Regions from separate parts of the Paenibacillus sp. RC334 genome, predicted to be linked through region 3. Evidence: riboswitches for the same ligand, from Rfam matches in the RefSeq annotation. Region 3 holds a riboswitch; each other region holds the start of a gene.

Region 1 (10,683 bases), 1.9 Mb from region 3:
TACTGAATCGTGGCTGTCGTACTAAGCAATGCTCCTGTAACCGCTGGCAATATAAGATGGTAAGCCTTGTTGATGTAATATGCCGAGGTTCCCGGCTCCACGCCCACATCCACACTGCCGCTGGTCGGAAACCAGCCAAGCCTGAAGCCGAACACGTACAGTAGCAGCAACGCGAGTATAAATAAGGGGGTCGCAAAGCTGAGATAGGTATAACCCACCACGGTTTTGTCCAGCGGACTATGCTGATAACGACCACTAAGTACACCGAGTGGAATCGCGATCAGATACGTCAAAATCAGGATCACTACGCCCAAAAAGAACGTGTTCCCCAGACGGCTACCGATCAGATCGGTGACGCCGATTTTATGTACATATGATTTTCCCAAATCCCCATAAGCCAATCGGGCAAGCCAGTTGCCATATTGTACCCACACCGGATCATTCAGCCCTAATTTTTGCCGTTGCTCCTCCAGCGCCGCCGGATTCAAATTGGGTGTCGAGGTTATGAGTCCTGTCAGGGCATCCCCCGGCATGGCCTTCGCCAGAAAAAAGATAAGTATGCTCAAAGCAAACAGCTGAGGGATCATGATCAGCAGCCGACGCAGTATAAATTTCCACATATTTTGTCCCCCCCTTTATGGTAAAGCGACTTGATGGGACGGGCTTACCGCTTTTAGCGCAAACGGCTTGCCGTTCTCATCCAGATGTTTGGGCAGCTCTGTTTTGTAGGAGGACAACAGCGTTCGCCTTTTTTGAGCATTGTCCAGCCGCTTGGCAGGATCTATATTCGGAATGGTTGCAATAAGACGCTGGGTATACAAATGCTGCGGATGCTCATAAATATCCTGTTCGCTTCCCTGTTCCACCAGACGCCCCTGGTACATAATCCCGATTTGGTCGCACATATGGCGGATAATACCGAGGTCGTGGCTGATGAATAAATACGTCAAATTAAATTCCCGCTGCACATCCTTCATAAAATTAAGCACCTGTGCCTGAACGGACACATCCAGCGCTGATACCGGCTCATCAGCAATGATCAGCTTTGGATTCAACGTGAGCGCACGTGCAATGCCGATCCGCTGTCGCTGTCCCCCGGAAAATTCATGCGGATATTTGTAGGCCGCATCGGCGTTCAAGCCGACCTTTTCCAGCAGCGTCTGAACTTTTCGGCGTTCCTCCTCACTACTCAGCTTTTCGAAATTCCGCAACGGCTCGGCGATGACATCCAGCACACGCTTACGCGGATTGAGCGAGGAATACGGGTCCTGAAAGATCATCTGAATGTCTCTCCGCAGCGGATGGAGGTTGTTACGGCTTAAGGCCGTTAGGTCATCTCCGTTAAAAAGAACTTGCCCGCTCGTCAGCTTATTTAGACCGATGATCGTCCTTCCTGTAGTCGTTTTTCCGCAGCCGGATTCTCCAACCAGCCCGTACGACTGACCCGCCTCAATGCTGATGGACACACCATCCACTGCTTTTACCTGATCGACCACACGCTGGAAGAAACCACCGCGCACCGGATAATGGACTCTCAGATCATTTAGCTCCAGCAGTGCCATGAGCAGCTTCCCCCTTTGCCTCGTCTTCAAAATGAAAATGCTGATAACATGTACAGCGGACCCAATGCCCGGGAGAAATCTCACTTAAATGGGGATGATCCTCATGCGTTTCATGCTGAATCCAGGGGATACGTGGAGCAAAGCGGCAGCTATTGCGGGGAATATCCTGCAAGGAAGGGACGATTCCTCCGATGACGTGCAACGGTTCTCCCTTGGTATGTGATCCCGGCATGGATGCGAGCAAAGAGCGCGTATACGGATGCTGGGGCTGTCGGAACAATTCAAAAACATTGGCGCTTTCCACGATTTCTCCGGCATACATGACCACCACGCGGTCCGCCACCTCTGCCACAACGCCAAGATCGTGCGTAATCAGGATAATGCCGCTTCCAGTCTCCTGTTGAAGCTGCTTGAGCAAGTCGAGAATTTGAGATTGAATGGTTACATCGAGCGCTGTAGTCGGCTCGTCTGCAATAATGAGGGCAGGACGACAAGCGATGGCAATGGCGATCATCACACGCTGCCGCATCCCCCCTGACAGCTCATGCGGATACTGGTCGTATACACGTACGGGATTCGGAATATCCACACTCTCCAGTAATTCCAGCACACGCACCTTTTTCTGCTTCGTAGAGAGGGTCGTATGATAATCAAGGTTTTCCTCAATTTGCTTACCAATGCTCATTAGCGGATTCAGCGCGGTCAGCGGGTCCTGAAAAATCATGCCGATGCCTGCTCCACGGATTTTGTTTATTTGCCCTGTTGAGAGACGATTCAGATCCGTGCCTTTAAAAAGAATCTGTCCCTCCACGCGGGTACGCTCCAGATCGTGCAGTTGTGCTATCGAAAGCGCCAGCGCGCTTTTGCCGCAGCCGGACTCTCCGACCACAGCCAGCACTTCATTGGGATTGACCGTCAGATCCAGATGGTCGACTGCGGGGTAATATTCATCCTTAATGCGAAAAGATACCGTTAACCCTTTGATCTCCAACACCGGCTCGCTACTCAATGTATATGCTTCCTCCGTTCTCCATGGCCTTGTCCTGCTTATGCGCGCCACGCTTGATGTTAAACCTCTCATCAACATTACATACCGATTTAGTCGGAATAATTTGAACTTATCCTATCACCAGTATATGGATATATCAATTAAGAATAGACTATCACGATCATTGAAAAAACCAATGATTCAGCAGTAGCGCGACCTTTCTGGCACAAAATGTAATGAAATAACCAACCACAGGTTAATTTTCAGCACAAAAAAAGTCGCCTGACCCCCTTAAAGGGATCAAGCGACTGGCTGGTCCAGCTCAAATTGTACTCTCTTCGCTGGTTACGAAGCCGCTCCATAGGAGCCGGACTTGAACGTTCTTGGATCGTACCATTTGTAGCCCGCTGCCGGAGCAGCCCAAGGCTCAGGCTGCGGTTCTGTAGAAGCCGCAGGCTCCTCGAACGGCAGCAGCTGTGTTGGCTGGTCCAGCGTCAGACCCGCCACATCGGACAGCTTCGTATAGTCCTGCTTCCATGCAAGCCATTGGACGGTTTGTACCAGGAAGGTGGAATCGTCGACTTCCTTGAAACCATCGTACGTCTTCTTCGACTGTCCGTTTTCCTCACGTACATATTTCGGCGTGGCATCCTCAACTGGCGAAGAATCACCGATAAACGCTGCCTTGCCCTGACCTACCTTGGCTACAGCAGCATAAGGCCCTTCAGCACGGCCCCCGCCGTTATAGACACCCTGGTCCACGGCATTGCCCCATTTTTTCGTGCCTGTAGGAATATAAGCGATTCCTTTAGCCTTGGTCGGATCCATAATCGCCAATGTAGAACCAGCATGCATGGCAATCGAACGTACACCCTTCGTAATGCCGAAGGATTGATCTGCCGCTACGATATCCGTGGCATTTACGTCACCGAGTGCATTGTAGCGAAAACGAACGCCAAAGTTCGTTGCCAGCCAGTCGGAACTGGTTAGTCCCTGCATAGCTGGTGATGCAGCTTCTTCTGTAGTCATCCCTTTGGCCGGATTGGAATAGGCTCCACGGCGGTAGCCGTTCATAACCTCGGAGGAATCCCAACGGTTTTTGTTCCGGTCTGCGTTATAGTGGTCAGAAATGAAGAAAATACTGCCTCCATTCTTCACATATTGAACCAGAGCAGCTTGCTCGGATGCCTTAAAGGCAACATTGGCTTCACCAATGATGAACACATCATATGGGCGCAGCTTGTCGTACGTTATAGCCTGCTCGCCATAGGTAAAAGGAATGGAACGGTTCAACGGGTCCACGGTAAAACCAGCATTACGCAGTCCGCTGGCAAAATCGGAAAAGGCTCCATCTATAACCCAATCCGCCGCTCCGGCTGTCTGTGCGTGCGTATTATCGAACAGCACTTTTTTGCCTTTTCCATCCGGCAATGTAGTACCAGGATCAGGTTCGCCAGGGTTCCCAGGCTCGCTTCCGCTTACCAGTTCCAGAGCGCTTGGGCTTTTCACTCCACCAAAATTGTTATAGGCACCCAGCGCACCCGTCACGCGAATTTTGCTGCCGATCAGCTCAGGATGGCCTGACAGCCCGAATGGTCCTCTATACGCGGATGTCAGTTGCACATTTAACAGATTAGATGTATTGCGTTCACTCGCCTGATCCGCAATCAGTACGTTAAAATCATTTGCAAATGGGGCAGAGAAATTAGCCGTTTTCGATCCAGTGGCATGTCCGACGACGTAGCCTTCTACCGTCACCGTACCTCCGCTGCTTTGACGCTGAAGCGCTTCCGCTACCGTCAACGCGCCCTCTGCCTTGACCTGGCCGAATGGAACGAAGAGTCCTACCAGCAGTGATACGATTGCCGCCAGATGCAGCATTCCTTTCAAGCGTGAACCTGTGAACCGAAAACCTTTTACCATACGTAAATGTCCCTCCCATTATTCCATAAATTAGCTTGTCCTCTATCAGATTAGCTATCAACCTTCTAATTCCTTCCTGATTTCATCCATAATTATGTAAAATTTAATCTTTTTTATTGAGAAGATTCCTGATTCTGTAAAATACCAACCTGTGATTGACACCGGGCATGGCATACATTACGCTTAGGAGGAATTGTTGAACGGTATACGCGAATGAAGATGACGGGAGAGCCTGTCCGGGAATCACATCCCGGCAGCACCGAAGGAGCAAGACGTCAGCACCCGGCTGGCGGATAATCTCTCAGGTCCATGTATCGTCATCTGACGCAACTCTGGAGAGAGCGCAAGCCACCCAAGGGGTAAGGCGGTATACACCGCACGAAACTCTCAGGTAACGAGGACAGAGATAAGGGAAATTTCCTTATCCTGTCCTTTTTTGTGCTTACATGCTGCGTCAGCATTAGAAACCGTCACACCCGCGCAAAGGCGCGGCAGCACCATATACTATGATATTCAAACATACAGGGGGCCACACCATGCGTTTCAAAGATGTATTTTCCATTATCGGTCCGGCTATGACCGGACCCTCCAGCTCACATACCGCTGGCGCGGTGCGGCTCGCACGTGTTGCCAGGCACTGGCTCGGTGTGCAACCTGACCGTGCCCGCATGACGCTGTACGGCTCATTTGCCGATACGTACAAGGGACACGGCACAGACCTGGCACTCATTGCCGGACTGCTGAATTACGATACAGACGACTACCGGATTCCGGATGCTGAGCAATGTGCAGAGCAGGCCGGGATGGAAGTAGAGTTCGCTGTCAGCGGACTGCCCGCCCCTCATCCGAACACGGTCCGCTTCGAGCTATGGAAGGGTGAAGATCAGCGCACGCTGCTAGGCTCCTCCATCGGCGGTGGAAACATTCATGTTCAACAGCTCAACGAATTCCGGGTCAATCTAACCGGAGAGTTGCCTACGCTGGTGCTTCTTCACTCGGATAAGCCCGGAACATTGGGCGCGGTGACTTCAGCGCTGGGCGCGGCTGACATTAACATTGCCTATATGCACGTGGATCGCAAAGGCCGGGATGGCGAAGCGCTCACTGCTATTGAAACCGATAGCCCCGCTCCGGCTGAATTAATTGCCGAGCTGCGGGCTTTGCCTCATATGTATGGAATCAAAATGATTAACTTGAAAAAAGGAGCTGAATCCGATGCGGTTTAGCCATCTGCATGAATTAGGTGCCTTGTGCGCCGAGGAATCCACTACGATTGGTCGCCTGATGATCAAGGAACAGGTACAAGAGACGAACACACCGGAGGAAGAAATCTTCCGCCAAATGGCTGATTATTATGAAGTCATGAAGGAGGCCGTTCATCGCGGACAAACACAGGACACTGTATCCCGCAGCGGATTGACAGGCGGCGACGGCAAACGCCTGGCGGAATATTTGCGTGCAGGGGAAACCTGCTCCGGCGATGCCTCGGCACTCGCCATGGCGTACGCCCTTTCCGTGTCAGAGGTCAATGCGTCCATGGGTCGCATTGTCGCCACACCCACCGCAGGCTCATGCGGGGTCATCCCCGGTGTGTTCATCAGCGCGCAGGAGCGGTTCGGCTGGGATGACGAGCATATGGTGCGCGGACTGTTCGCCGCTGGAGCGATTGGCTACGTCATCGCCAACAATTCCTTCATCTCCGGTGCGGAGGGAGGCTGTCAGGCCGAGATTGGCTCAGCCATCGGGATGGCCGCAGGGGCCATGGTCGAGCTGCGCGGCGGTACGCCAGAGCAGGCCATCCATGCAGTGGGCCTCGCGCTCAAGAACACGCTCGGCCTGATTTGCGACCCCGTCGCCGGACTCGTGGAGATTCCGTGCATCGTGCGCAACGGGCTGGGAGCCGTGACCGCGCTTGCCGCCGCGGATATGGCTCTGGCGGGTGTGCGCAGCGCCATCCCGTCTGACGAAGTCATCGACGTGATGCTAGAAGTCGGCAGCGCGATGCCGTCCAAGCACCGCGAGACAGCCAAGGGCGGCCTGGCCCAAACGCCGACCGGCAAGCGTCTGACGGAGTCGCTTACGCGCAACATACCAGCCAAGAAGGATAAGTCGTAGCTTTCAGGCGACTGCCACCCCAAATAACACATGGGGAGAGAACAGTCGCCTTATAAAAAAAGAGCAAGCATGTCGTCCTTAGACGTATGCTTGCTCTTTTTTTTACTGTACGTTCACCTGTACCTTCGTCGTTTTCCCTGCATATTTCACGGTAATCACAGCTTTACCTTTACCCTGTGCCTTAATGCTGCCGTCTTTGACCGTGGCAACAATAATTCGGGACGAGGACCAGACTGCCGGCTTGGATACATCCTTCTCCGACTCATCCTTATACGTAGCTGTAGCCGTAACCTTAGCTACCTGTCCTGCTTTCAAATTCAGCGAGACTTCGTCGGTTTGCAAATATTTAAGCGTATCGACATCCACAGGTACGGTGATATATTTCCCGCCAAACTTCGCTTGAATATTGGTTTTACCGTAGCCTACCGCGGTAACCTGGCCCTTTTTGACTGTAGCTACCTTATAATTTAACGTTTTCCATTCGGCTTGGGCCGTAACGTCCTTTTCTTTGCCATCACTGGATTTGACCACAATTGCGATGGTTTTTTGATCTCCTGATTTAAGCGATAACGCGATAGCATCCGCCTCAATCTGTTGCGCTACATCCACTTCTACTGTAAATGTAATGCTTTGCTTGCCATAAGAAGCTGTAACAGTAGCCTTACCACTGCCATTCGCTTTGATCAAGCCCTCGCTAACCTCGACCACTTTCACATTGCTGGTAGTCCAGGTGGCATCCTTGGTTACATCTGTTTTTGTACCGCTGCTCTTGACGCCTGTTACTTTCAACTGCTTCGTTTCCTGGGCACCAAGCGCAATCACGCGTGTGTCTGTTTCCAAACGGTCTACGAGACCGACTTGTACATTAATGGTCAGCTTTTTGCCATTATAAGTGGCGGTAACAGCCGCCTTACCCGCTGCTTTACCCGTAATTGTTCCTTTGGACACCGAAGCAACATCTTCCGCGCTTGAAGTCCATTCTGCATCCTGTGTCACATCTTCCTTACGACCATCCGCATACGTAGCGGTCAGAGTAGCAACATAATCCTCATCAATATCAATCGTTGCTGTTTTGGAGGACAGGGACAGGTCACCAGGCACATTCACAGATACCGTCGCTGTGACTGTTTTGCCGCCATAAGAAGCAGTGATCGTTGCCTCACCTGTTTTATAGCCCGTCACTTCACCCTTGCTGACAAAAGCAATATCTTCATTGCTGGATTTCCATTCTGCCTTATCCGTGATATCTTCTTCCGTACCTGTTACGTACGTCGCGGTTAGCTTGAGCTTCTTGGATTCCTTGGCATTCAGGCTCAACTTGTCCTCGCTCAAATCCAGATATCTGGACGTTTCCACGTCTGCCTTAATCGAAACCGTCTTATCGCCATACTTCGCGGTCACCGTAGCCGAACCCGCTCCAATCGCCATAATCGTTCCTTTGGTCACCGTCGCAATTTTTTCATCGCTTGTGGACCATGTAGCTTTATCCGTGACGTCCGTTACCGTTCCATCCGGGTACACCGCAGAAACCTGTACTTTTTTGGATTCATCCAAACGGAGAAAAATATTGGATTCGCTGGCTTTCAGCTTATTCGTTTGATCGACATCCACCGAAATGGTAGCAGACATCGTACCGTATTTACCGGTAATCGTCGCTTTACCTGCGCTGTAGCCCGTAATCGTGCCTTTCAGTACATCCGCCACGGCTGCATTGCTGGAGCTCCACTCGGCGGACTCAGTAACATCCTGCACGGTTCCATCCGGGAAGGTCGCTGTCAATTTGACCTTCTCGGTATCCTTCAGCAAAAGGGAAACCTCAGATGGACTGACATCCAAACGTTTAACCTGTTCTACCTGCACAGCAATCGTTACGGTTTGTTGACCGTATACGGCCTTAATGTTGGCTGTACCTGCTCCCTGAGCGGTAACCAATCCGTTAACTACGGTTGCTACCTTCTGGTTATCCGAGGTCCAGGTAGCATCACCCGATACCTGAGCTGTCGTGTTATCACTGTAAGTCGCTGTCAGATTGATCTGTCCTGTGCCGCTTGAACGCAAGCTCAAGCTTTGTACACTGGATGTGAGCGCCTTAACCTTTTTCGTTACATGTACCTGAACCGATTGTATCTTATCCTTATAGGTTGCAACCACAGTCGCATCCCCTTCGCCCTTACCAGAAACTGTACCGTTATATACCGTAGCAATAGCAGTATTATCACTTTTCCAATCCGTGCTTACAGTTACATTTGAAGTCGTCCCATCGGCGTAAATAGCCGTAGCCGTCAACGCAGCCGTATCTCCCTGCTGCACAGTCACCTCGTTAGAGGAAAGGACAATCTTGGAAAGCACCGGATCAGCTGCGGATGCAAACCCTGCGTATGATGTAAAACTTGAGATCAGGATGACCAACGCCAAGAAACCGGACCATCTATTCTTCAAAATCTAATTCCCTCCCATTTCGAAACTTAAAATTAAGGATTTCGCAAAATCCTTATACCTACGTTTTATGTCGACATGTGGAAAAGAATAGTTTAGGCTTTAAAGAAAATTTGGTCCTTATTAACTAGAATCGGTACTGACAAAGATTAAGCCGTTACATATAACCTCACTTTTACAAACAGCTGTAAGCTGCTGCACGAAGCCTCAAATGGTGGTATTCTTCCATATTTGGGGCCAGCTGATGCATATAAACGACCGAGAACTGCTCGCTTGGATCTATAGAAACCCAAGTACCTGCTGCTCCCGACCAGCCAAATTCTCCAATAGAGCTGTTTGCATGTCCAGCCGCTTTATCAATTAACGTGCGCACGCCCAATCCGTAACCATAACCTGTATGATATGAATTCGTAAAATCGGATAATTGGGCTGTACTCAGATGATTGGTGCGCATTAAATCAATTGTTTTTCTCCCTAAAAGCCTCACACCGTCTATCGTACCGCCATTCGACAGCATTTGTGAAAATGTGAGGTACTCTTTAACTGTCGAATATAAACCTGCCCCTCCACTTTCATATACAGCGTCCGGCTGATGATGCTCATCCAAGAAACCCTCAATTTTTTCAAGCTCTCCGGTGTCTGTCCGTTGATAAAAAGAGGCCATACGCGATTCAATATCTCCACGATAACGGTAACCTGTATTCTTCATTCCAAGCGGATCAAAAATTTCATCCTTTAGGAATTGTCCTAATAATTTTCCTGAAATGACTTCAATAAGACCTGCAACAAGATCATGTCCATATCCGTATAACCATCGTGTTCCCGGTTCAAAGGCAAGCGGAACTTCAGAAAGCGCTTTAATCTCTGCGCGCAGATCATATTTCCCCTGCTTGTCCTTTAACGCTGTAATGACCTTTTGCATAGCTTTTCCTGTATCTGAATACTCGGAAGCGTAAGGAAGACCCGCACTCATATTGAATATATGCTTAATTAAAATGGGAGTCTCCGCTTTATCCATATAGGTATGTCCGTTAGGAGCGGTTTTGAATACATACGAATTACGATATTCGGGTAAATATTCATACAAAGGCTCATTCAACAAAAATTGTCCGCGTTCATACAGCATAAGTGCAGCCGCACATACAATAACCTTTGTCATGGAAAACAAGCGATACACGGTATCTTCAGTGATTGGTTTTCGAGCTTCCAGATCAGCATATCCGTGATACCCTTCATACAACACTTGGCCATTTTGCGCAATGGCACAACCACAACCTGCTGGCCCATTCGCTATGAATTGTTGTAATAACTGATCTACCTTTTCAAAACGAGACATATTCATTCCTCCTGTTTTGCTTTCAAAAGAAACAAGCTTTCCCTCGTGCTCTAATTTCCTGTAACAACAAGCCCAACCTGAATTTCTTGTAAGCGCTTATCCCCTCGCATTTATTTTAACGGTAAAATTAGTAATTACAAAGATTATTTTCATAACCAAATGGCTTTACATTAACAGTTCTGCCACTGTTTTTTTCCAGCGATTTAACACTGCTTCCGGCTCCTTGAGTCGGACCGTAACACCTGTCACAATATCCGCATATTGGGCCGAATCTTCTCGGGCTGCGAATACCTGTGCCGCAAACCGTTCGCGTACATGCTTGG
Region 2 (10,683 bases), 170 kb from region 3:
AAATTGGAGTTTGCTTTTAGCTGCATGAGCAATTCAATATAGGCTTGCGAGCTGCAGTTGCTTCGTCCAGTCGCGTGACTGGAGTGGTATATGGAGCATTCAGCACCAATTCAGGCGTTTCCTCCGCTTCCCGCGCAATTTGGATCATGGTGTCAATGAAGGCATCAAGCGTCTCTTTGCTTTCCGTTTCTGTCGGCTCGATCATGATACATTCCTCTACATTCAGCGGGAAATAAATCGTAGGCGGATGGTAGCCGAAATCGAGCAATCGCTTGGCAACATCAAGTGTACGCACTCCGAATTTCTTTAAGCCCCGTCCGGACATCACAAATTCGTGTTTGCAATAGCCTGGATAAGGGATGTCAAAATGCGGAGCCAGCCGATGCATCATATAATTGGCATTAAGTACGGCACATTCGGATACCCGCTTCAAGCCGTCAGGGCCATAGCTGCGGATATAGGCATAGGCACGGACGAGAATACCGAAGTTTCCGTAAAAGGCTTTGACCCGTCCGATGGAATCGCCCTGTTCTCGGTCCCAGTGGTACGTGCCCTGTGGATCACGCACGACAAGCGGCTTGGGCAAATACGGAATGAGCCGCTGCTTTACCCCCACAGGTCCCGCGCCGGGTCCGCCTCCGCCATGTGGGGTACTCATCGTTTTGTGCAAATTGAGATGCACCACGTCAAAGCCCATATCCCCGGGGCGGGTGATCCCCATAATGGCGTTGGAGTTCGCGCCATCATAGTAGAGCAGGCCACCCGCTTCATGCACAATCGCGGCAATGTCAGCGATTTGCTTCTCGAACAGCCCGAGCGTGTTCGGGTTGGTCAGCATAAGCGCAGCGGTGTCGTTGCCCACGGCTTGACGCAGCGCGTCCAGATCCACCAGCCCCTGCGGTGTGGAGGGGAGGGTGACCGTTTCGAAGCCTGCCACAGTGGCGCTGGCGGGGTTCGTTCCGTGCGAGGAATCCGGCACGAGCACCTTGGTACGCCGCTCACCACGCGCTTCGTGGTAGGAGCGGATCATCATCAGCCCGGTCCATTCGCCATGGGCGCCCGCGGCGGGCTGAAGGGTGACGGCATCCATGCCGGTTAACGCGGCCAGATCGTTTTGAAGCGTATGGAGCAGCGCCATGGCCCCCTGGATGCTGTCCTCCGGCTGGTACGGATGGATTTTGGCGAAGCCTGCATAACGGGCGACATCCTCATTCACCTTGGGGTTGTATTTCATCGTACAGGAGCCGAGCGGATAAAATCCGTTGTCCACGCCAAAATTACGCCGTGACAGTGCAGTATAATGTCGAATAACGTCTACTTCGTATACCTCGGGCAATGCCGCAAGCTCGCTGCGCTGCGCATAATCCGGCAAAAGCTCTGCCACCGGACGCCGGGGAACATCGCATTCAGGCAGGGAATAGGCGATACGGCCCGGTCTGCTCAATTCAAAAATGAGCGCCTGCTCATGCTTTTTCATCTGATTCCGACTGGATTCGACTTCTGGATTCGGTGTACCCTGATCTTGTCCTGTAGTATGCGTCATAGCAATCCCCCCAAGGTATGCACGAATTGATCGATCTCTTCCTTTGTTCGTTGCTCTGTCACGGCAATCAGCAAGTGACCTGCATATTCCTCATAATCTCGCCCTAAATCGTAGCCGCCGATAAATCCGGCAGCAAGCAATCCGGCTTGCAGTTTATTCATATCGGTACCCTCAGGTAACCGCAGGGCAAACTCGTTAAAGGTGGGTGCAGTAAAGGAGGCAGTCACGCCCTTCAAGCCGAGTAGTTGCTCCAATGCGTAGCGGCTTTTGTGCAGGTTTAGCTCGGCTACTTCCGCGATGCCCTGTCTACCCATGACGGACAAATACACAGAGGCAGATAAAGCGAGCAGTGCCTGATTGGAGCATATGTTAGAGGTGGCCTTTTCCCGACGGATATGCTGCTCCCGTGCCTGCAAGGTCAGCACGAAGCCGCGTTTACCGTTGCGATCTGTGGTCTGGCCCACAATACGGCCGGGGATACGGCGCATATGCGCCTGAGAAACGGCAAAGTAACCACAGGTTGGGCCACCGAGGGAGGAGGAGATGCCAAGCGGCTGCGCGTCTCCTACGACAATATCCGCGTCCTGCTTGCCGGGCGCTTCCAGCAAGCCCAATGCCAGTGGATTGGCACTGACGACCATAAGACCCTTGTGCGCATGGATCAGGTCAGCCATCGGCTTCAGATTTTCCACGGCCCCGAAAAAATTAGGGCTTTGGACCAAAACTGCCGCCGTCTGCTCCGATATGGCCGCCGTTAATGCCTTCACGTCAGTTACACCATCTGCACAGTCGATCTCCACGACATCCAAATCCAGCCCGCGTGCATAGGCAGCCAACACCTGACGTGCCTCCGGATGGACGGTCCGCGATACGATAAGCTGCTTGCGGCGGGTGGCAGCGGCGGCCAATGAGCCCGCTTCTGCCAGCGCAGTCGCTCCATCATACATACTGGCATTGGCTACAGCCATGCCTGTTAATTCGCATATATACGATTGAAATTCGAAGATGGCTTGCAGCTCGCCCTGGCTTACCTCCGGTTGATAAGGAGTGTAGGCCGTATAAAATTCCGAGCGTGAAGTGATATGCTGGATGACGGATGGAATATGATGATCGTAAATCCCTGCGCCGAGAAAGCTGGCGTGCGTGTCAGTATTGGCATTTTGCCCGGCCAGTCCTGATAAGTGGCGGGTTAAGGCTCTTTCGTCTAACCGAGAAGACAGGAGCAGCTCCCCCTTATACCGGATCGCCTCGGGAATATCGCTGAATAAATCGTCGATGGACGATGCGCCGACCACGCGCAGCATTTCAGCTTGATCCTGCTCGGTCATGGGAAGATAGCGGTGTTGTTTCATTGGGTCTGGCTCCTTTCAACCAACAAGATCGTAAAAACGTAAAACGATTAACAAATGATTAATAAACGATTGCCCACTGGGCAGCGGTTAGTAACGGATCACGATAGTTATAGTAAGACGAGCGTTTAAATCAGCGTGGACGTTTATAAAAGGGCGCTGCTACCACCTCGGCGCGCAGGCGCTTGCCACGAATCTCGACCTCCAGCGGTGTGGATAGGGAACTGAAATGACTGTCCACCAGAGCCAAACCCAGATTACGCTTTAAGGTGGGCGACTGGGTTCCCGTTGTGACCTCGCCAATGTGCTGTCCTTCCGCAAAAACGGGATAATGGGCACGCGGGATGCCGCGGTCGAGCATTTCCAGTCCGATCAGCTTGCGGGGAATACCTTGTTCTTTCTGACGTTGCAGGGCCTCTCTCCCGATAAAATCTCCCTTATTCAGCTTGACGAAGAAGCCTAAACCAGCTTCCAGTGGCGAAATGGTAGCGGACAACTCCTGTCCGTACAGCGGTAGCCGTGCCTCGAAGCGCAGCGTATCCCTGGCTCCAAGTCCGGCGGGAACCAGACCATACGGCTCACCGATGCGAAGCAATCCGTCCCACACTGCCGGTGCATCCGCCGTGGGCACATAAAATTCAAAGCCGTCTTCCCCCGTGTATCCGGTGCGGGAGACGAGCGCTTTTGCCCCGAACAATTGCACATCCTCATTGAATCGGAAGGATGCCAGCTTCGTAATGTCCGTGTCTGTCACGGCTGCGGCAATACGCGCAGCTTCAGGTCCTTGCAATGCCAGCAGTGCTACCGCATCTGATACGTTTTCCAGATGAACGGATGCAGGAGCATGGCGAAGCAACCAATCCCAATCTTTGTCGATATTCGAGGCGTTCACAACGAGCATGTAACGCTCCGGCCCTTTGCGGTAAACAAGCAGGTCGTCTACTACACCTCCATCCGGGTAACACAGCAGCGAATATTGGGCCTGGCCCGGCTCCAATTGGCTGACATCGTTCGTCGTCACCTGTTGCAGAAATGCTTCGGCTTCCTGGCCCTCGACCAGGAATTCACCCATATGCGATACATCGAACAATCCCGCACGTTGTCGGACAGCCTCATGCTCCTTTTGAATGCCGCTGAACTGTACAGGCAGCTCCCAGCCGCCAAAATCAATGCAACGAACCCCCGGCAGCGTGCCGTAGGAGGAATACAGCGACGTTTTTCGCAAGTTAGTCATTTTTTCACTCCTATCCAGTGTGATCAGCTAAACAAAAAAGACAGGCTGAAAAAAACGTATGGACGGCAGTCCACACACTTTTCTTCAGCTCTGTCCTTGATACCTGAGAGTTACCCCGGTGTGTACCAGGTTTCCCCTTGGGTGATCCGCCTGTATGGCGAATGCTCTCCAGAGATGCGTCCGGCAGAGGTCCTTTTGCCTGAGAGATTCACCTGCGGTGCAGGTTTACTCCTTCGGCGCTGCCCTTGGATCAGCTATACGTCATCCGGCCCTGCCGGTAACAGCTTGATCCGACTCGCTTGCTACCTTGTTTTCACAGGCGGCAACAGCTATGCGAGTTTTGGCAGTCTCTCCCTCCACGTTCATCCGCGTTTACAGTTATCGGGTATTTCTAAAAGCACTTGTTATAACCCATTAATACGCAAATTTATTTGAAATGTCAACAAAAATGTCATCAACATCATTTTATAAAACATTTTATTCATAAATAAGGATATGTAAGCGTTTGTTATATCCTGCCGTATTTTTAGTTAGAACGATATATGGAGAAATGTGAAATATTTTTGTTAGTATTATTGACATGAGAGTTCTTGTTGTCATAATCTTAACCTGTCACAGACGGGTAGGCGAAACGATGTAATCCATATGGAAGCGAGGCGAGCAGGATGAGTGAAGTGAAGCAGCAATTTTGGTACACAGAGGAACATGAGTGGGTTCAGCGCACAGAGGATGGAACGGTACGAATCGGTATTACGGACTTTGCACAGCATCAGCTGGGGGATATCGTTTTTGTGGAGCTGCCTGGGGAGGGAGCAACGATTGAGCAGGGGGCAGAGATCGGTACTATTGAATCGGTAAAGACAGTATCCGACCTGTTCGCTCCGGTGACGGGAACGGTGTTGAAGGTGAATGAAGCGCTGGAAAGTACGCCTGAGCTGGTGAACGAGTCTCCCTATGAAAAAGGCTGGATGATCGAAGTGGAGATTGGAGGAGATGTAGAGGAATCATTAAGCAAGCTGCTGTCTGCGGATCAGTACGAGCAGTTGACTGCCAATGAGTAATAATGGGGCAAATTAGGTTGGATAACTGAATAAGAGTGGCGTTTGTCCACTCGGTTTTGTATAAAAATAGTCGCGATGATTGGGCATAGCGGCTATTTTTTGCTGTCTTTTTTGGCAAGCGTAATTACGTTCTTTTTCCCTTGTTTGGAGGATATTCCTTGTATAGAAATGGTATAGATGACGCATGGTTTCTCGACTAAATTCTAACGTTTCAGGCCACATTAAGAGGAATTATGCCTAATGATTTCGCGCCTGTTTATCTTAAATTTAAATGTTGTCATCAACGTTCATGACGAAAGTACGTTTTCATTTCGTTGATGAAGATAGCGTTGTCATTTAGTATGAATTTTAAGAAAAGGTAGTGATGCTTATTACCTGGGTATTTTGCAACAATCCCAAGAGCGATTTCAAATCAGCAATAGATAGATCGAAACGGTTTAGTTCGTTTATCTATTGTACTTTCGAGCGTTGGGAATCGAATGATGCAAAATACTGACCTATAAGGAGGATATGAATATGAGCACAGTGGACGCAAAGTCCAATTCAAACGGAGGCGCTCGCGTTGCCGTACAGCGTTTCGGTCGTTTTCTCAGCGGTATGGTTATGCCCAATATGGGGGCCTTTATCGCGTGGGGATTGATCACGGCACTTTTTATTCCGACCGGATGGTTCCCGAATGAGGGTTTTGCACAACTGGTTGATCCGATGAAAAATTATTTGCTGCCGCTGCTGATCGGTTATACGGGTGGCACAATGATTCACGGACAGCGCGGAGGTGTGATCGGGGCCATTATGACGATGGGTGTCATTGTCGGGGCGGACATTCCGATGTTCCTCGGCGCGATGGTAGCGGGTCCGCTGGCTGCATGGATATTGAAGAAATTCGACAAAGCGATTGACGGCAAAGTTAAATCAGGCTTTGAAATGCTGGTCAATAACTTCTCGGCAGGGATTATCGGGGCGATTTTAGCGCTGCTTGCTCATGTGGCAATCGGACCGTTTGTACAAATTATCAGTCAAGTGTTGTCAGCAGGGGTACAGTTCCTCGTGAACGCAGGGCTTTTGCCGCTCGTCAACCTCATTATTGAGCCCGGAAAAGTATTATTTCTAAACAACGCACTGAACCACGGAGTATTGAGTCCGATTGCGCTGGAGGAGGCTTCAAGAACAGGCAAATCCGTTTTGTTCATGCTTGAATCGAACCCTGGACCAGGGCTCGGTATTTTGCTGGCCTACTGCCTGTTTGGTAAAGGCCCTGCGAAGTCGTCGGCTCCTGGCGCGGTTATCATTCACTTTTTCGGCGGGATTCATGAAATTTATTTCCCTTATATTTTGATGAAGCCGATTCTGATTCTTGCTGCTATAGCAGGGGGTGTGGTGGGAACGTTCTGTTTCATGCTGACAGGTGCCGGACTGGTAGCAGCTCCTTCACCGGGTAGTATCATCGCTTATTTCCTGATGACGCCAAAAGGCGGATATTTGCCAATGCTGAGCGGTGTGATTGCTGCTGCGGTCGTATCGTTTGCTGTTGCTGCTGTGTTACTCAAGACAGGTAAGCAAAAAGAAGAGGGGCTTGAGGAAGCGGCATCCCGCATGAAGGATATGAAAACTCAAAGCAAGGCTGCAGGCGAAAATACCACTGTAACGGAAGATAACCGCGAAGCTGATCGGGCTGCGGAGATTGGTGAAGTTCAAACGGTCAAGGATAAATCAGATGTGAACAAGATCGTCTTTTCCTGTGATGCAGGTATGGGCTCAAGCGCTATGGGCGCCTCGATTTTACGCAAAAAAATGAAGCAGGCGGATGTGGATGTCACGGTAACGAACACGGCAATCAGTGAGATTCCGCAGGATGCGGATATTGTTATTACGCAAAAAACGTTGACGGACCGGGCTAAAACGGTGGCTCCAAATGCCGAGCATATTTCTATTGATAATTTCCTGAAGAGTCCTGAATACGAAGCGCTGGTGGAACGTCTGAAATCCGATTCTTAATCCCCTGTAGTAGTCAGGCCGCCTTGTATGCAGTTCGTGTGTTCTGCGGAAGGGATGAGCTTGGGAAGGAACGGTATGCGCTTATGAATATTACGAAACGACAACGTGACATCGTGGAATATCTTCTGGAGCAGTCCCAAGAGGTAACGGCCGGGGAAATTGCCACGAAGATTAATGTCAGCACAAGGACGGTTCACCGGGAACTCAGTGCAGTCGAGCATTGGTTAGCGGCTCATGAGGTAAAGCTGGAGAAAAAATCAGGGATTGGTATCTATGTGGATGCCGACCCGGCTCAGCTTGTATGTCTGCGGGAGCAATTGATGCATACGAAGTCGGACGAATATTCGGCTGAGGAAAGAAAGATCGTGGTTCTCTGTATGCTGCTGGATACACAGGAGCCGATCAAGCTGCTGGCGCTGGCTGCTGATTTGAAGGTCGCAGTAACTACTGTCAGTCATGATCTGGACGAATTGCAAGGCTGGATCGTGGAACGGGGACTCGTGCTTGTGCGCAGACGCGGGTACGGCGTCGAGATTACAGGCCGGGAGACGGACAAAAGACGGGCGATTTCCGAGCTGGCTCTAGAGTATTTGGATGAATCGGATCTGTTTTCCAGCCGGGAGGAGCTTCGTCCTGTGACACGTGTCGCTGACAAGTTGCTGGAGATGATTGGCAGAGAGAACCTGCTGACCGTGGAAAATGCCCTCTGGCAGCCCCATGAGAAATGGCTGAAAAACATGGTGGAAAGCAAATATATGGAGCTGTTGATTCAAATTTGCGTTTCGCTGGCACGTCTGCGGCTCGGATACGTTGTGGATCATCGTCTCTCGTATTCCAAAACAGATTCGGATGAGAATATCATGCTGCGCACAGCTATGGTGGAACGCATATGCACGGAATTGTCAGAGGCGCTGGATATTGATTTTCCAGAGCCGGAACGATCTTATTTCAGACTGCTATTCCGTGATGCCGAGGATCATTCAACCCGGCTGCTGCCGCTGGATGATCTCGTACTGCTGGAGTCGGTTCATGAGTTGATTCGTCGTGTAGAGGAAGAGACAGACACGCCATTGGCAGAGGATCGTGTTCTGCGTGAAGGACTGATTGCCCATATGGCTCCGGTACTCAAACGTTTGAAGGAAGGCAGATCCATCCGTAATCCCCTGCTCCAGCAAATCCGCAAGGATTACGGCAGCTTGTTCGACTCGGTGAAGAAGGCTGCGGCGGGCATGACAGAAATGGAAGTGCCGGATGAAGAGATCGGATTTCTCGTCATGCATTTCGGCGCTTCGCTGGAGCGGCTGCGACAATTGCGGCGGGAGGTGCGGGCCATCGTCGTCTGCACGAGCGGCATTGGATCATCCAGGCTGCTGGCAACAAGGCTCGCCAAGGAGCTGCCACAGATCAAAATCGTGGATAGGGCCTCATGGTACGAGGCGGCGCGGATTCCGAAAGAGGATTATGATCTGATCATTTCGACGGTGGAGCTACCGCTGGAACCGGATCGCTATCTCAAGATCAGCCCGCTGCTGACGCAGGAGGAGAGTGACCGTCTGCGACATTTTATCCAGCATATTACACTCAAGCATCCCAATGATCAGCAGCAGGAGCAGGCCGTCCAGCCCGGTCAGGGCATGGAGTGGCTCACGGGGCTGCGAAAAAGTCTCGAGGAAATTGTACACATTGTACAGCAATTTCAAGTGTATACGCTGGAAAATCAGGGGATGGATATGCGCGCTACCGTACAGGCTATCTGCATGCTGGAGGCGGGGCGGGGGGAACGTCACAGAGCCTTCTGGCATTGCTGCACAGCTCATGGAAAGAGAGCGCCAGGGTAGTCAGGTGATCCCTGATACCTCCATAGCTTTGTTTCATACGCGCAGCCACTATATTCGCGAGCCTTCGCTTACGCTGTATAAGCTGGCAGAGCCGCTGCTGGCGGATGCAGGCGAACAGGTAGATTGCGTGCTGCTTATGTTGGGACCTCGCGAGCTGCCGAGAGAAAGCCTGGAGGTATTGAGCGAGATTAGTGCATTACTACTTCGGGAAGACATGGTTACGCTACTGAAACACGGTAGCCGTGAGCATATCGCCAATTATATATCGAGTGAACTGGCTGAATTTTTTCACAGTAAATTAGGGACAGGGAGGAACCTACCGTGAGCATTATGACGATAGACAAAGTAAAAATGAACGCAACCGCCAAAGACAAATATGAGGCGATTCGCATGGCCGGACAAATCCTGCTGGATGCCGGACATATTACAGGTGAGTACATTGACAAGATGCTGGAACGCGAGGAGATCGTGTCTACCTATATCGGGAACGGGTTGGCTATTCCACACGGCACGAAGGAATCCAAGACGTTTATTCAGTCGACAGGCATCTCGATCATTCAGTTCCCGCAAGGTGTAGATTTTGGGGAAGAAAAAGCATATATGGTGATCGGCATCGCAGCACAAGGCGGCGATCATATGGAGATTTTGACGAGTATCGCTGTGGTATGCGCGGAGGAAGAAAACATGGATAAACTCCGCAACGCGGTGACCCCTCAGGAAATTATCGATCTGTTCGAAAGTGAGATGGAGCTATGAGAGCCGTCCACTTTGGAGCAGGAAATATCGGTCGCGGATTTATCGGATTGATTCTATCGCGGGCAGGTTATGAGGTTGTCTTTTCGGATGTTAACGACACTCTTGTATCCGAGTTACGCCGGCGCAAGCAATACACTGTAGAGTTGGCGAATGATACCAAGGATGCGGAGATGGTCACGAATGTAACCGCGATTGATGGCAAAGATGCAGCGGCTGTAGCGGATGCGGTAGACCAAGCTGATCTGGTAACGACCGCAGTGGGTGTCAGCATCCTCAAGCATATTGCAGCAGGCATTGCCGAGGGAATTAAGCGGCGGGTAAAACGCGGGGCAGCGCCGCTACATGTGATCGCCTGCGAAAATGCAATCGGAGGCAGCGCCCAACTGAAAGAGCATGTTTTTGCGCTACTGGATGAGGCGACTCGTGCCAAGGCGGAGGCTTCGGTTTATTTTCCCAATGCTGCTGTAGACCGGATTGTGCCGATCCAGCATCATGAGGACCCGTTGCACGTGCAGGTAGAGCCTTTTTACGAGTGGGTGGTGGATCGATCGCAAATGGCTTCTGACCATAAAGAGATCGAAGGCATCCTTTACGTGCAGGATTTGGAGCCTTACATTGAACGCAAGCTGTTCACGGTGAATACGGGGCATTGCGTGGCGGCCTACCTTGGTTATGCCGCGGGTTATGCTACCATTCAGGAAGCGATGAAGGATGACAAGGTGGTGGATTCGATACAAGGTGCACTGGAGGAAACAGGGGCGGTGCTTGTGAAGCGCTTCGGTTTGGATCAGGCGGAGCATCAGAAGTACATTTCCAAAATTTTGGGTCGCTTCCGCAACCCTAATCTGATAGACGAGGTTACTCGGGTCGGACGTTCACCGTTGCGGAAGCTGTCTCCCAATGACCG
Region 3 (10,683 bases):
ATGGTCATTGCTGGCACCCTGTTGGCTGTACTGCCGCTTATCATTTTATTTCTTTTCATTAGCCGCCAGTTTATTTCCGATCTTGCAGCTGGAGCAGTCAAAGATTAGATTTACTGAGTCAGCTTTATCCTGCTCTAAAACGCAAAAAGGGAGTGTCCTCCCAGCCTGTAATGGCTGAGGGACACTCCCTTTCGTTATCCTGGCAAATGATCTTGCAGAGTCAATATTCTTAAATCCGGATATATCGGACTTTACGAGCTGACTGTTTGTCCTTTTTCTTCTATTTCTATGGCTGCTCCTGCACTGGCACCTGCAAGTATTCCCTTTTTCTTGTCAGGATACAAGGAATCCATATAGGTACGGGTTTCTGCAACTACAATTCCCGACAAGCCGAGCAGTGCAATCAAGTTCGGGAAGGCCATCATGGCGTTAAAGATATCTGCCAGCAACCAGATCGCATCCAGCTTAATAAACGCGCCTCCGGCAACCAGCGCAATGAACAGATAACGGTACGGCTTAATCCATTTGACACCCAGCAAATATTCAACACAGCGTTCTCCATAGTAGTTCCAGCCAAGCATCGTGGTGAACGCGAACATAATCAGAATGATTGTGAGCAGTTCCGCACCAAGCGGGAATGCGCTGGAGAAAGCTTGCTGCGTCATCAAGCCCGCATCGGTAGGACCGCTCCATACGCCGCTAACCAGCAGCGTCAGCCCGGTCATCACGCAAATAATCATCGTATCTATAAACACACCTGTCATGGAAATCAACCCTTGCTCCGCAGGCCATTTGGTTTTGGCGGCTGCGGCTGCAATCGGTGCGCTTCCCAATCCGGCCTCATTGGCAAAAATCCCTCTGGCTACCCCGCTGCGCATCGCCAGCATAATCGTAGCTCCGGCAAATCCACCCGTCGCAGACGTCGTCGAAAACGCCGAATGCAGCACAAGCGCGAGTGCGGCAGGAATCTGATCGGCGAACCGAATCAGTACGATCATACAGATCAACACGTACAAGCCTGTTTTGAAGGGAACAACTTTGGTCGATACCTTGGCAATGCTCTTGAGCCCTCCAATAGTAACGAGTCCCGTAAGGGTAGCAATAATCAATGCCGTTACAATTGGTGGAACACCGAAGCTGTTTTCGGTTGAGGATACAATCGCTTTGACCTGAGGAAATGTTCCAATCCCGAACAGCGCTACCAGCATCCCGGAAAAAGCAAACAGCATCGCCAACGGTTTAAAGCGGCGTCCAAGCCCTTTTTCAATATAATACATAGGGCCGCCGGAAAATTGTCCATTCCGATCCTTCACCCGGTATTTTACTGCAAGTACACCTTCCGCATATTTCGTCGCCATCCCGAAAAAGGCTGCAACAACCATCCAGAACAGAGCACCCGGTCCGCCCAGTTTTATCGCTGTCGCGACGCCGACAATACTTCCTGTACCTACTGTAGCCGCCAGCGCCGTACTCAGGGCCGCAAAGCTGCTGACATCCCCACTACCTTCATTTGGGGCCTTTCCGATCAGCTTGATCGCCAGAGGCAGGCGGAAAACCTGCAACATTTTCAACCGTATGGTCAGCCACAGACCTGTTCCCATAACGAGAATGATCAGTGGGGCCCCCCATATCCAACTGCTAATCGTTTCTAACACATGTACCAAATTCATTTCAACCCGCTCCTCCTGCATATTAAAAAACAAAAAAGAGTCAAATCCGCTGATTCGACTCCTGGAGAGGTTAAAGGCACGAAAAAATACAACCATCTTGTGCAGGATTCAGCCACTAACAGCTCATAAAAAAGCCTAGGGCATCCCCTGTCACAGGTTATTCGCGTCTCTGTCCTTTTGCCTGAGAGTTTAAGCAGATGATATCTGCGGTGCACCTTCGGCGCCCAATTAAGGGTCTCTCCAGAGTTCTGTCCGTTTACGGTCCCGCTTGTTGCTGTAATCAGCCCAAGCACCTGAGAGTTTTGCCCCTTCGGTCGGAACTTACGTTCCATCTCCCGCAAACATCAACCAGACATATGAAATTGTTTTTTATTATACAGAAAACTTTCAGCTTTTTACAAGTGAAAAATTTGTGAAGTCGTTTGGTTATCTTAAGATGAGCCTATAAAATAAAGGCGGGCGCAGCCAGATTCATCCTCATGATGTTCTCTGCCGCACCCGCCCCCAGGCCATATTGGGTTATATTCAGTTAGCTTGGATTACAGTTCTTCGCCGTTGGTGGCAATTACATTTTTGTACCAGTCAAAAGAATCCTTCTTGGAGCGCTTCAGTGTTCCGTTACCGTCATCGTCCAGATCAACATAAATAAATCCGTAACGCTTGGACATTTCGGAAGTGGACATACTCACAAGGTCGATAGGTCCCCAGCTAGTGTAACCGATCAGATCCACACCGTCCGCAATCGCTTCCTTCATTTGAGCGATATGTTGGCGCAAATAATCAATGCGATACGTGTCGTGAATGGAGCCGTCTTCTTCCACCTTGTCATATGCACCCAAGCCGTTTTCCACGATGAACAGCGGCTTTTGATAACGGTCATATAATGTGTTCAGCGTAACACGCAGGCCGATCGGATCAATCTGCCAGCCCCAGTCAGAGGATTGCAAATATGGATTTTTCACGCCGCCAATCAGGTTCCCCGCTGCTTTCTCGCCTTCCGGACCTGCAGAGACAGTCAAGGTCATGTAATAGCTGAATGAGATGTAATCGACCGTGTTGTTTTTCAGAATTTCGGCATCGCCGGGTTCTGTGTGCAAAACAATATTATTTTCTTCAAAATAACGGTTCATATAATTTGAATATTCCCCACGGGCATGTACATCCGTAAAGAACAGATTCATCTGGTTTTCATGCTGACTTTTCAGCACGTCTTCCGGGTTACACGTATGTGCATAGCTTTCCATACGAGCCAGCATACATCCGATTTGAGAGCCAGGAATAATCTCATGGCCTCGTTTTGTCGCCAATGCGCTCGCCACAAACTGGTGATGCAGGGCTTGATAGATCGCTTGCTGCTTGTTATCTACACGATCAATGACCACACCGCCACCTGTGAACGGACTCATCGTCATCACATTGATCTCATTAAAAGTCAGCCAGTATTTCACTTTATCCTTATAACGTGTAAACACCGTTTCGGCATAATTTACGTAGTGCTGTATTACTTCGCGACCGAGCCAGCCATTATATTTCTGTGTCAGACCTAGCGGTGTTTCGTAATGGGACAATGTCACCAGTGGCTCTATCCCATACTTGCGCAGCTCGTCAAATACATTATCGTAAAATTGCAGTCCTGCTTCATTCGGCTCCGCATCATCACCATTCGGGAAAATCCGCGACCAGTTAATGGACATGCGGAATACCTTAAAGCCCATTTCCGCAAATAATGCGATATCTTCTTTGTAATGATGGAAAAAGTCCACACCTTCGCGCTTTGGAAAACGGGCATTTACCTTACCAGACAAAATGTCTTCGAGTCGCTCGGACGAAATCTCTATAGCATGATCGTTTGTGCGCTCTGCTTTGGGTACATAAGCAATCACGTCCGCACTGGACAATCCTTTTCCATCTACGTCAAAAGCGCCTTCCAATTGGTTAGCTGCGGTTGCCCCGCCCCACAGAAAGTTTTTCGGAAATCCTTTTAATATCTTAGTCATAGTATGAGAGCCTCTTTTCTTATTGGATATGTTAAACACTTGTGGAGTATTCCATAACGACCTGAATGGACCAGCCTTTGCCATCCTCATTGTAAGCAACTTCACATGGGTTGGCAGCTACTAGTACTTATAATACATCCCCTCCTTCTTTAGTTATTTTTGTCCATCTTCAAAATAAATGCCATTTTGATGGCGCAGTTCATTGCTGATCTTCTGAACCTCAATGCTCAATGACTTCAATTCTTCGTAGCGGTCTTTGTCCTTTTCGGCAATGATCCGATAAAATTCCTGAGCCTCGTAAAACATGAAATGATGAGTTTCAGGAGTACTTACAGTATCTGTTTCCTGAGTACGGACATCCAGAACCGATACGTCCGTGATACCAGAGACACCACTGGAGATCATAGTGGCCTGGTCCCCGTAAATTTCAACACGGTTGGTGGTTACAGCATTTTTGGCCAGTTGGATCACCAGTGTAAAATCGGGATACGACAGTAGGATCGGGCCGCCCAAATCCACGCCATTCTCATGCTTTTTGGCACGGTACAAGCCTGATGTAGGGGCTCCAAGCAAATCAATGGCAAAATACAGCGAATACACACCCAGATCCATTAATGCACCCCCGCCATAAGACAGAGAAAAGATATTAGGAGTATCTCCTGAAAGCAACTGATCATACCGGGAGGAAAATTGCATGGAGTACAAGGTGCCACCCTGGATATTGCCCACGCGCTTCAAGTTGTCCTTAAGGCGCAAAAAATTAGGCTCATGGATATGACGAACCGCTTCCAGCAGGTAGCAACCATTTCGGTCAGCCAACTCGTAAGCTTCTCGCAATTCCTGTTCTGTCAGGCTGATCGGTTTTTCGACAATCGCATGTTTGCCATGCTCCAAAAAAAGACGCGCTTGCAGCATGTGCAAGGAATTGGGCGTAGCAATATAAATGGCATCAATATCGGATTGAGCCATCTCTTCCAAACTGTCATACAGCGTAATGTTTTCAAGCTGACACCCGGCGGCAAAAGCTGCGCCTTTGTCCTTATTTCGAACAAAGAGTGCTGTAATTTCCCAGCCGCCAGCTTCCTTCACGGCTTTAACCCATTCTGTGCTGATCCATCCAGTTCCAATCATTCCGAGCTTCATATGGCGTAACTTCCTTTCTTGATGGCGAGCCTATCGCCGGAAATCAACGATTGACGGGGAAGGCTGCTTAAAGCCGCTTTCCAATATTTCGATTGTCAGCAAAATATCCTCGTCCTTAACCAGCTTGGGTGTTCCGTGCACAATGGACTCGTACAACGAGTCATACAATTGTCCATAATCTCCTATTGGCGTAGGAAGTGTTTCCTCGATAGCTTCACTACTTCCGGGCGGAACGTATTTAAGTTTGCCATAGGAAGCGGGATTATCCAGTCCGAAACCTTCCGCATCCGGGGTCTTGCCGGCTTTCAGCCAGGTTTCCTGCTGATCATCTCCCCATTTGACAAAGCTGCCCTTCGTGCCGTGAATAGTGAACTGCGGGTAAGGCAGGCACACCACAAGAGAAGTTTTTACAATCACTTTTTTGTCCGGGTAATATAATATAGTTTCATTGTAATCATCAGCGCCATGAGGAGTACGGATAGACTTGATGTCATATCCGACTTGCTCCGGTCTGCCAAATAAGGCGATGAGCCTGTCCAGCGTATGAACACCGAGTCCGTAGTACATTCCGTTAACAGGATTGCCGCCGGGCATACTGGCATTGGGACGGAAATAATCGTAATGGGATTCAATTTCGACGATGTCTCCCAGCTTTCCGGAATGGAGTGCTTCCTTGAACGCCAGATAATCGCTGTCAAACCTCCGGTTTTGATAAGGCATGATGATGAGATTATTTTCCTTGGCGAATTGGATCAGTTCTTGCGCTTGCTCAAGGTTTTCACAAAAAGGCTTTTCCACCAGCACATGCTTGCCATGGGATAGAGCCAATTTTGCATATTCATAATGCGTAGAGGAAGGCGTACATACAACGACGAGTGATATTTCCGGGTCGCCCAGAACGTCCGTAATTTGATCCGAGAACTGAATGTCGGGGTAGGCCGTTTCCATATCCTCCCTCACTTGGCGTGTGAACACTCTCGATACTTGAAAGGCGTCCCTGATCTGAACATAGGGCAGATGATATCTGGTTGTACTTTTGCCAAATCCTAAATATGCAATTTGAATCGTCATTTCGCAAATCCCCTCGTTTCCTAAAGGCTTAGCTTTACGATATCGCAAGTATTGCCAGAATAATACCACAACATGAGGAACGTTTTTTTGAAATGCATCGACAGATGCTATAAAATAGACGTAATGCCCTCATAAGCATCCTAAACGTTGTAACGCGTTTCATGTCAAATATTTTTCATATGTGAGGAGAAGCAGCATGTCGAATCTTGATCAAATTGCCAAACTGGCGGGCTTTTCCAAAGCTACGGTATCCAGAGTGTTAAACAAGTCCCCCCATGTGAGCCGGGAGACGAGAAGTAAGATTTTAAAAATCATGCAGGAGCTGGATTACGTTCCCAACCGGAACGCCATTTCCTTATCCAAGGGTCAGACCCTTCAAATTGGCATCATCACTTCAACCATTAATGAAATTGTTCTCGCATTTCTGAATAGCTTTGTAGAGGTGGCGGGCCAGTACGAATTTCAAACGATAATTTATACTTCGGGAGAAGACAAGAAGAAAGAGCTTCAGGCCTTCGAAGATCTGAAAAGAAAAAAGAATTGATGCGCTGGTCATCATTTCCTGTGTAAATGATACCGATTTGTTAAGCACTTATTGCAAGTATGGCCCGATCGTGTCGTGGCAACGAATGGATCATACCGATATTCGCTCCGTCGCCATGGACCAGTACGAAGGATACATGCTGGCGCTAAAACACTTGATACAAAAAGGCTATACTCGTATAGCCAATGCCTTTGGCCGCCCAAGCAGCATCAACACCCACAGCAGACAACGAGCCTATGCGTATATCATGGAGCAGCATAATCTTCCTGTATTGCAGCATTGGAATCAATCTTCCATCTATAACATCCGTGATGGTGAGCAGGTGGTGCGCGATTTGTTACAGTATCGGGACGAATTCCCACAGGCTATTCTGTGCTCCAACGATTATGTGGCGGTTGGTATTCTCTGCGAAGCACGCAGACAACTGCTGAGCGTGCCGGAAGATCTGGCGATCGTCGGGTTTGATAACACGGAGCTCTCGCATACGATGGGCATTACAACCGTTCAGAATCCAATCGAGGCTCAGGCGCAAAATGCCTTTTACATGCTTTCCCCTCAGCTCGTAGGTCGCCAAATGGAGCTGCAACCCCTGCAATACAGCCTCATTGAGCGCACGACTACATAGAGTAACGCTTAACTGAGGGGCTAGGCGAAAGGACCTGTGTTTATAATGTTTTTTGTCGAATAAGAATAAAATATGTTGAAATCGCTTTTTTTTGTGCTACAATAGCACTATATAAAGGATTGTGACCGGTGATGCGGGCAATGCCTGAGTTCAATTGAGTGCTATTGCTAACAATAGTGTTGAATTGTGCTTAGGCATTTTTTATTGGTAAAGGATGGGAGGGGGGAACTTCAATGATTATTGAGAAGGTGCTCAATAACAACGTCCTGTTGACTAAAAACGACAAAGGCAAAGAGGTCATCGTGATGGGAAGAGGCATTTCCTTCAAAAAGGTGGCTGGGGACCAAGTCGATGATGATAAAATAGATAAGATTTTCATGTTAAATGAAAACGAGTTCACGGCCAAGCTTACCGAGCTGCTAAACGATATTCCCGTATCTCATCTGGAGGTCGTGAATGAAATCGTAACCCATGCAACGGAAGTGCTGGATACGGAATTAAGCGATAATATTTATTTAACGCTGACCGATCATATTCATTTTGCGATACAGCGGCAAGAGAAGGGGCTCGCGCTCCAAAACGCGATGCTGTATGAGATTAAGCGCTTTTACAAGAAAGAATTTGAGGTTGGGCTGGATGCTCTGCAAAAAATTGAAAATACGCTTGGTGTGAAGCTGGGCGAAGACGAAGCGGGCTTTATCGCATTGCATATGGTGAATGCTCGGATCGACGGTAACGAAATGAAGTCTACGCTGAAAATGACCGAGATTGTTCAACATATATTGAATATTATTACGTATCATTACGGTATTGTGCTGGACGAGTCCTCTTTTAGCTATTCGAGATTTTTGACGCATTTGCAATATTTTGCGATGCGGGTGATTCGTAAAGAGGTCATTCACAGCGGCGAAGAATTTTTGTACAACCAGGTAAAGCAGACATATACCGAAGCTTTCGCTTGTGCGCAAAAGATCAATGAATATCTGGAAAAAACATACGATCAATATTTAAGCAAGGACGAATATGTATATCTGACCATTCATATTCATCGAGTGACCGAGCGAAATAATATTGCGGAATAACATTGCCAAGTAACAAGTCGAATCATAAATCTGTCTAAAAACTTCATACCTTCATCGTTCATGGATTGTGACTGGTAAGGCAGGCAAAACCTAAACTGATGGTGAAATCGGCGTTTCCTCTATGGAGAGGGTGCGTTGTTTTTACCACGAGTTTAGGTTTTTCTTGTTTACAAGGTTAAAAAGATGCACGCCGGCGCATCTTAGCAACATGAAGTAAACAGAAAGTCCTATCCATAACAAGAATAACTCATAAGGAGTTCTGAACATGAGCGATAAAGAGCTATCCAGAAAAATAGTGACCCTCGTTGGCGGCGAAGAGAATGTCAATTCGGTATTCCATTGCGCTACACGCTTGAGATTTAAATTAAATGATCGTACAAAAGCAGACAAAGCTGCATTGGAAGCAACGCCCGGTGTCATTACGGTGGTTGAAAGCAGCGGCCAGTTTCAAGTTGTCGTCGGCAACAATGTAGGTCAAGTATTTGAGCATATGATGGCAGAAACGAATTTGCAGGATGCCGAAAATGCAGGTGAGAAAAAGGAAGAGTCTTCCGAAAAAACTAACTTTCTTGGTAAAGCCGTCGATGTCATTTCCAGCATTTTTTCGCCTCTCTTGGGCGCTCTTGCCGGAGCCGGTTTGCTCAAAGGGATTCTGGCATTAATTTTGTCACTCCATTGGATTAATGATAAAAGCGGTACGTATCTGATCCTAAGCGCTGCTTCGGACAGCGTATTTTATTTCCTGCCAGTATTTCTGGCTGTTACATCATCCCGTAAATTTAAGACAAACACCTTTGTATCGGTGGCAATCGCCGGAGCTCTGGTCTATCCGGCGGTTATAGCAGCGGTAAGCAACCCGGAAAGATTGGCGTTTCTGGGTATTCCGATCATTCTGATTAATTACAGTTCCAGTGTTATTCCAATTATTCTCGCAGTCTGGGTTCAGTCCTATGTGGAACGCTGGTTCAATTCCTTTATCCATCAATCTGTGAAAAATATTATCGTTCCGATGCTGGTTTTGCTGGTCGTTATTCCGTTGACATTCCTGGCCTTTGGTCCAATAGGTAACATGATCAGTCAAGGCTTGGCTAACGGCTTTACCTGGGTATACAATTTAAGCCCACTGGTCGCTGGTGCTGTTGCCGGGGCATTCTGGCAAGTGTTTGTTATTTTCGGCGTGCATTGGGGCTTCGTTCCGGTCATGCTGTCGAATATTGCAACATTGGGTTATGACACGATGCTTCCGATGCTTACAGCAGCCGTACTTTCTCAGGCTGGTGCAACATTGGGCGTATTCCTGAAATCCCGAAATACTCAAATGAAGGCTTTGGCAGGTTCCTCTACGCTGGCGGCTGTTTTTGGGATTACAGAACCAACGATTTATGGCGTAACTTTGAAATTGAAAAAGCCATTTATTTATGCTTGTATTTCCGGTGGTATTGGCGGGGCTATTATCGCTTCCGGCGGAGCGACTGCAAAATCCTTCTCCCTGCCTAGTTTGTTGGCATTGCCTACTTATTTTGGTGCTGGATTCTTGTGGCTTGTCATCGGCTTGCTCGTTGCCTTTGTACTTGCAATGGTGCTAGTTATGGTATTGGGCTTTGATGATCCAAAAGAAGAAACTGTCAAAGCAGCACCAACACCTGAGAAGAAAGAAACTGTGATTGAGAAGGAAATTCTCGTAAGTCCGCTGCAAGGTAAAGTGTTGCCACTCGAAGAATCTTCTGATGTCGCTTTTGCCTCAGGGGCTATGGGTAAAGGAATTCTGATTGAACCTACAGAGGGCGTACTGACTTCTCCTGTAAACGGAACAATTACGACGGTATTTCCGACCGGACATGCTATCGGTATTACTTCCAATGACGGAGCAGAAATTTTGATCCACGTTGGCGTGAATACAGTGAAGCTGAAAGGACAATTTTTTGACAAGCGCGTAAAAGAAGGCGACATCGTTACTCAAGGACAACTGCTGCTCGAATTTGACATTGAGCAAATTAAAGCCGCAGGTTACCCGACGGCTACGCCGATCATTGTGACGAATTCTGCTAAGTACCTGGATGTTCTGAAAACAGCAGAATCTGAAGTGAAACGTGAAGACTACTTGATGACAGTAGTTATCTAATCATGAATTAACACAGTAACATTACCTCACGTATAAAAGAAGCTTCCCTTGCGGGGAGCTTCTTTTGCGTTCCTTCCACAGCAGCTTATATTCGCCCTCAGCCAAGCACTTTACAAATATATCCTTTTTTATGTTTATGTCATGATTCGTAGAAAAAAAGTAAAAATGAGACAAGTATTACAGCTAAAAATGGAAATATCGTTTATGGTGTGTATAAGACTGTTAAATAAAGGAGGATTTCTGTGAAAAAAGGATATATTATCGGTTTAAGCGTGATTGTGCTGCTCGTCATTGCTATCGCTATTTCGGCTGTGTTCAAGTTTCAGGATCTCGAGCAGGTTGTTCAGCAGAAAGACAAAGAGATTCAAGCGAGTAAAAGCAATTATCCCGAAATATACGATCACTTGAATGCGGTTACAATTGAGGGTT

What was found. Region 3 has a riboswitch for glycine ahead of QMK20_RS20120 (alanine/glycine:cation symporter family protein). Riboswitches for the same ligand answer to the same signal wherever they lie in the genome.
Region 1: linked by a shared signal. The riboswitch ahead of sdaAB (L-serine ammonia-lyase, iron-sulfur-dependent subunit beta) and the one ahead of QMK20_RS20120 (alanine/glycine:cation symporter family protein) in region 3 are both predicted to bind glycine.
Region 2: linked by a shared signal. The riboswitch ahead of gcvT (glycine cleavage system aminomethyltransferase GcvT) and the one ahead of QMK20_RS20120 (alanine/glycine:cation symporter family protein) in region 3 are both predicted to bind glycine.

Annotation. Positions count from the first base shown of each region.
Region 1 covers NZ_CP125370.1:325,905-336,587, reverse strand. Annotated here, with positions in the region: partial or broken gene opp4B (oligopeptide ABC transporter permease) at 1-620, opposite strand, end outside; gene QMK20_RS01590 (ABC transporter ATP-binding protein) at 636-1,562, opposite strand; gene QMK20_RS01585 (ABC transporter ATP-binding protein) at 1,540-2,571, opposite strand; gene QMK20_RS01580 (DUF6359 domain-containing protein) at 2,896-4,473, opposite strand; glycine riboswitch at 4,687-4,800, shown strand; gene sdaAB (L-serine ammonia-lyase, iron-sulfur-dependent subunit beta) at 5,010-5,699, shown strand; gene sdaAA (L-serine ammonia-lyase, iron-sulfur-dependent, subunit alpha) at 5,689-6,588, shown strand; gene QMK20_RS01565 (Ig-like domain-containing protein) at 6,691-9,027, opposite strand; gene QMK20_RS01560 (serine hydrolase domain-containing protein) at 9,200-10,360, opposite strand; gene QMK20_RS01555 (pyridoxamine 5'-phosphate oxidase family protein) at 10,526-10,683, opposite strand, start outside.
Region 2 covers NZ_CP125370.1:4,219,803-4,230,485, reverse strand. Annotated here, with positions in the region: gene gcvPB (aminomethyl-transferring glycine dehydrogenase subunit GcvPB) at 17-1,543, opposite strand; gene gcvPA (aminomethyl-transferring glycine dehydrogenase subunit GcvPA) at 1,540-2,895, opposite strand; gene gcvT (glycine cleavage system aminomethyltransferase GcvT) at 3,026-4,126, opposite strand; glycine riboswitch at 4,207-4,303, opposite strand; glycine riboswitch at 4,304-4,492, opposite strand; gene gcvH (glycine cleavage system protein GcvH) at 4,792-5,187, shown strand; gene QMK20_RS19360 (PTS mannitol transporter subunit IIBC) at 5,704-7,182, shown strand; partial or broken gene QMK20_RS19355 (BglG family transcription antiterminator) at 7,266-9,345, shown strand; gene QMK20_RS19345 (PTS mannitol transporter subunit IIA) at 9,342-9,776, shown strand; gene QMK20_RS19340 (mannitol-1-phosphate 5-dehydrogenase) at 9,773-10,683, shown strand, end outside.
Region 3 covers NZ_CP125370.1:4,386,696-4,397,378, forward strand. Annotated here, with positions in the region: gene QMK20_RS20115 (carbohydrate ABC transporter permease) at 1-108, shown strand, start outside; gene QMK20_RS20120 (alanine/glycine:cation symporter family protein) at 252-1,670, opposite strand; glycine riboswitch at 1,830-1,924, opposite strand; glycine riboswitch at 1,942-2,018, opposite strand; gene QMK20_RS20125 (glycoside hydrolase family 1 protein) at 2,210-3,667, opposite strand; gene QMK20_RS20130 (Gfo/Idh/MocA family protein) at 3,821-4,810, opposite strand; gene QMK20_RS20135 (oxidoreductase) at 4,841-5,881, opposite strand; partial or broken gene QMK20_RS20140 (LacI family DNA-binding transcriptional regulator) at 6,078-7,050, shown strand; gene licT (BglG family transcription antiterminator LicT) at 7,284-8,132, shown strand; gene QMK20_RS20150 (beta-glucoside-specific PTS transporter subunit IIABC) at 8,398-10,254, shown strand; gene QMK20_RS20155 (thioredoxin family protein) at 10,497-10,683, shown strand, end outside.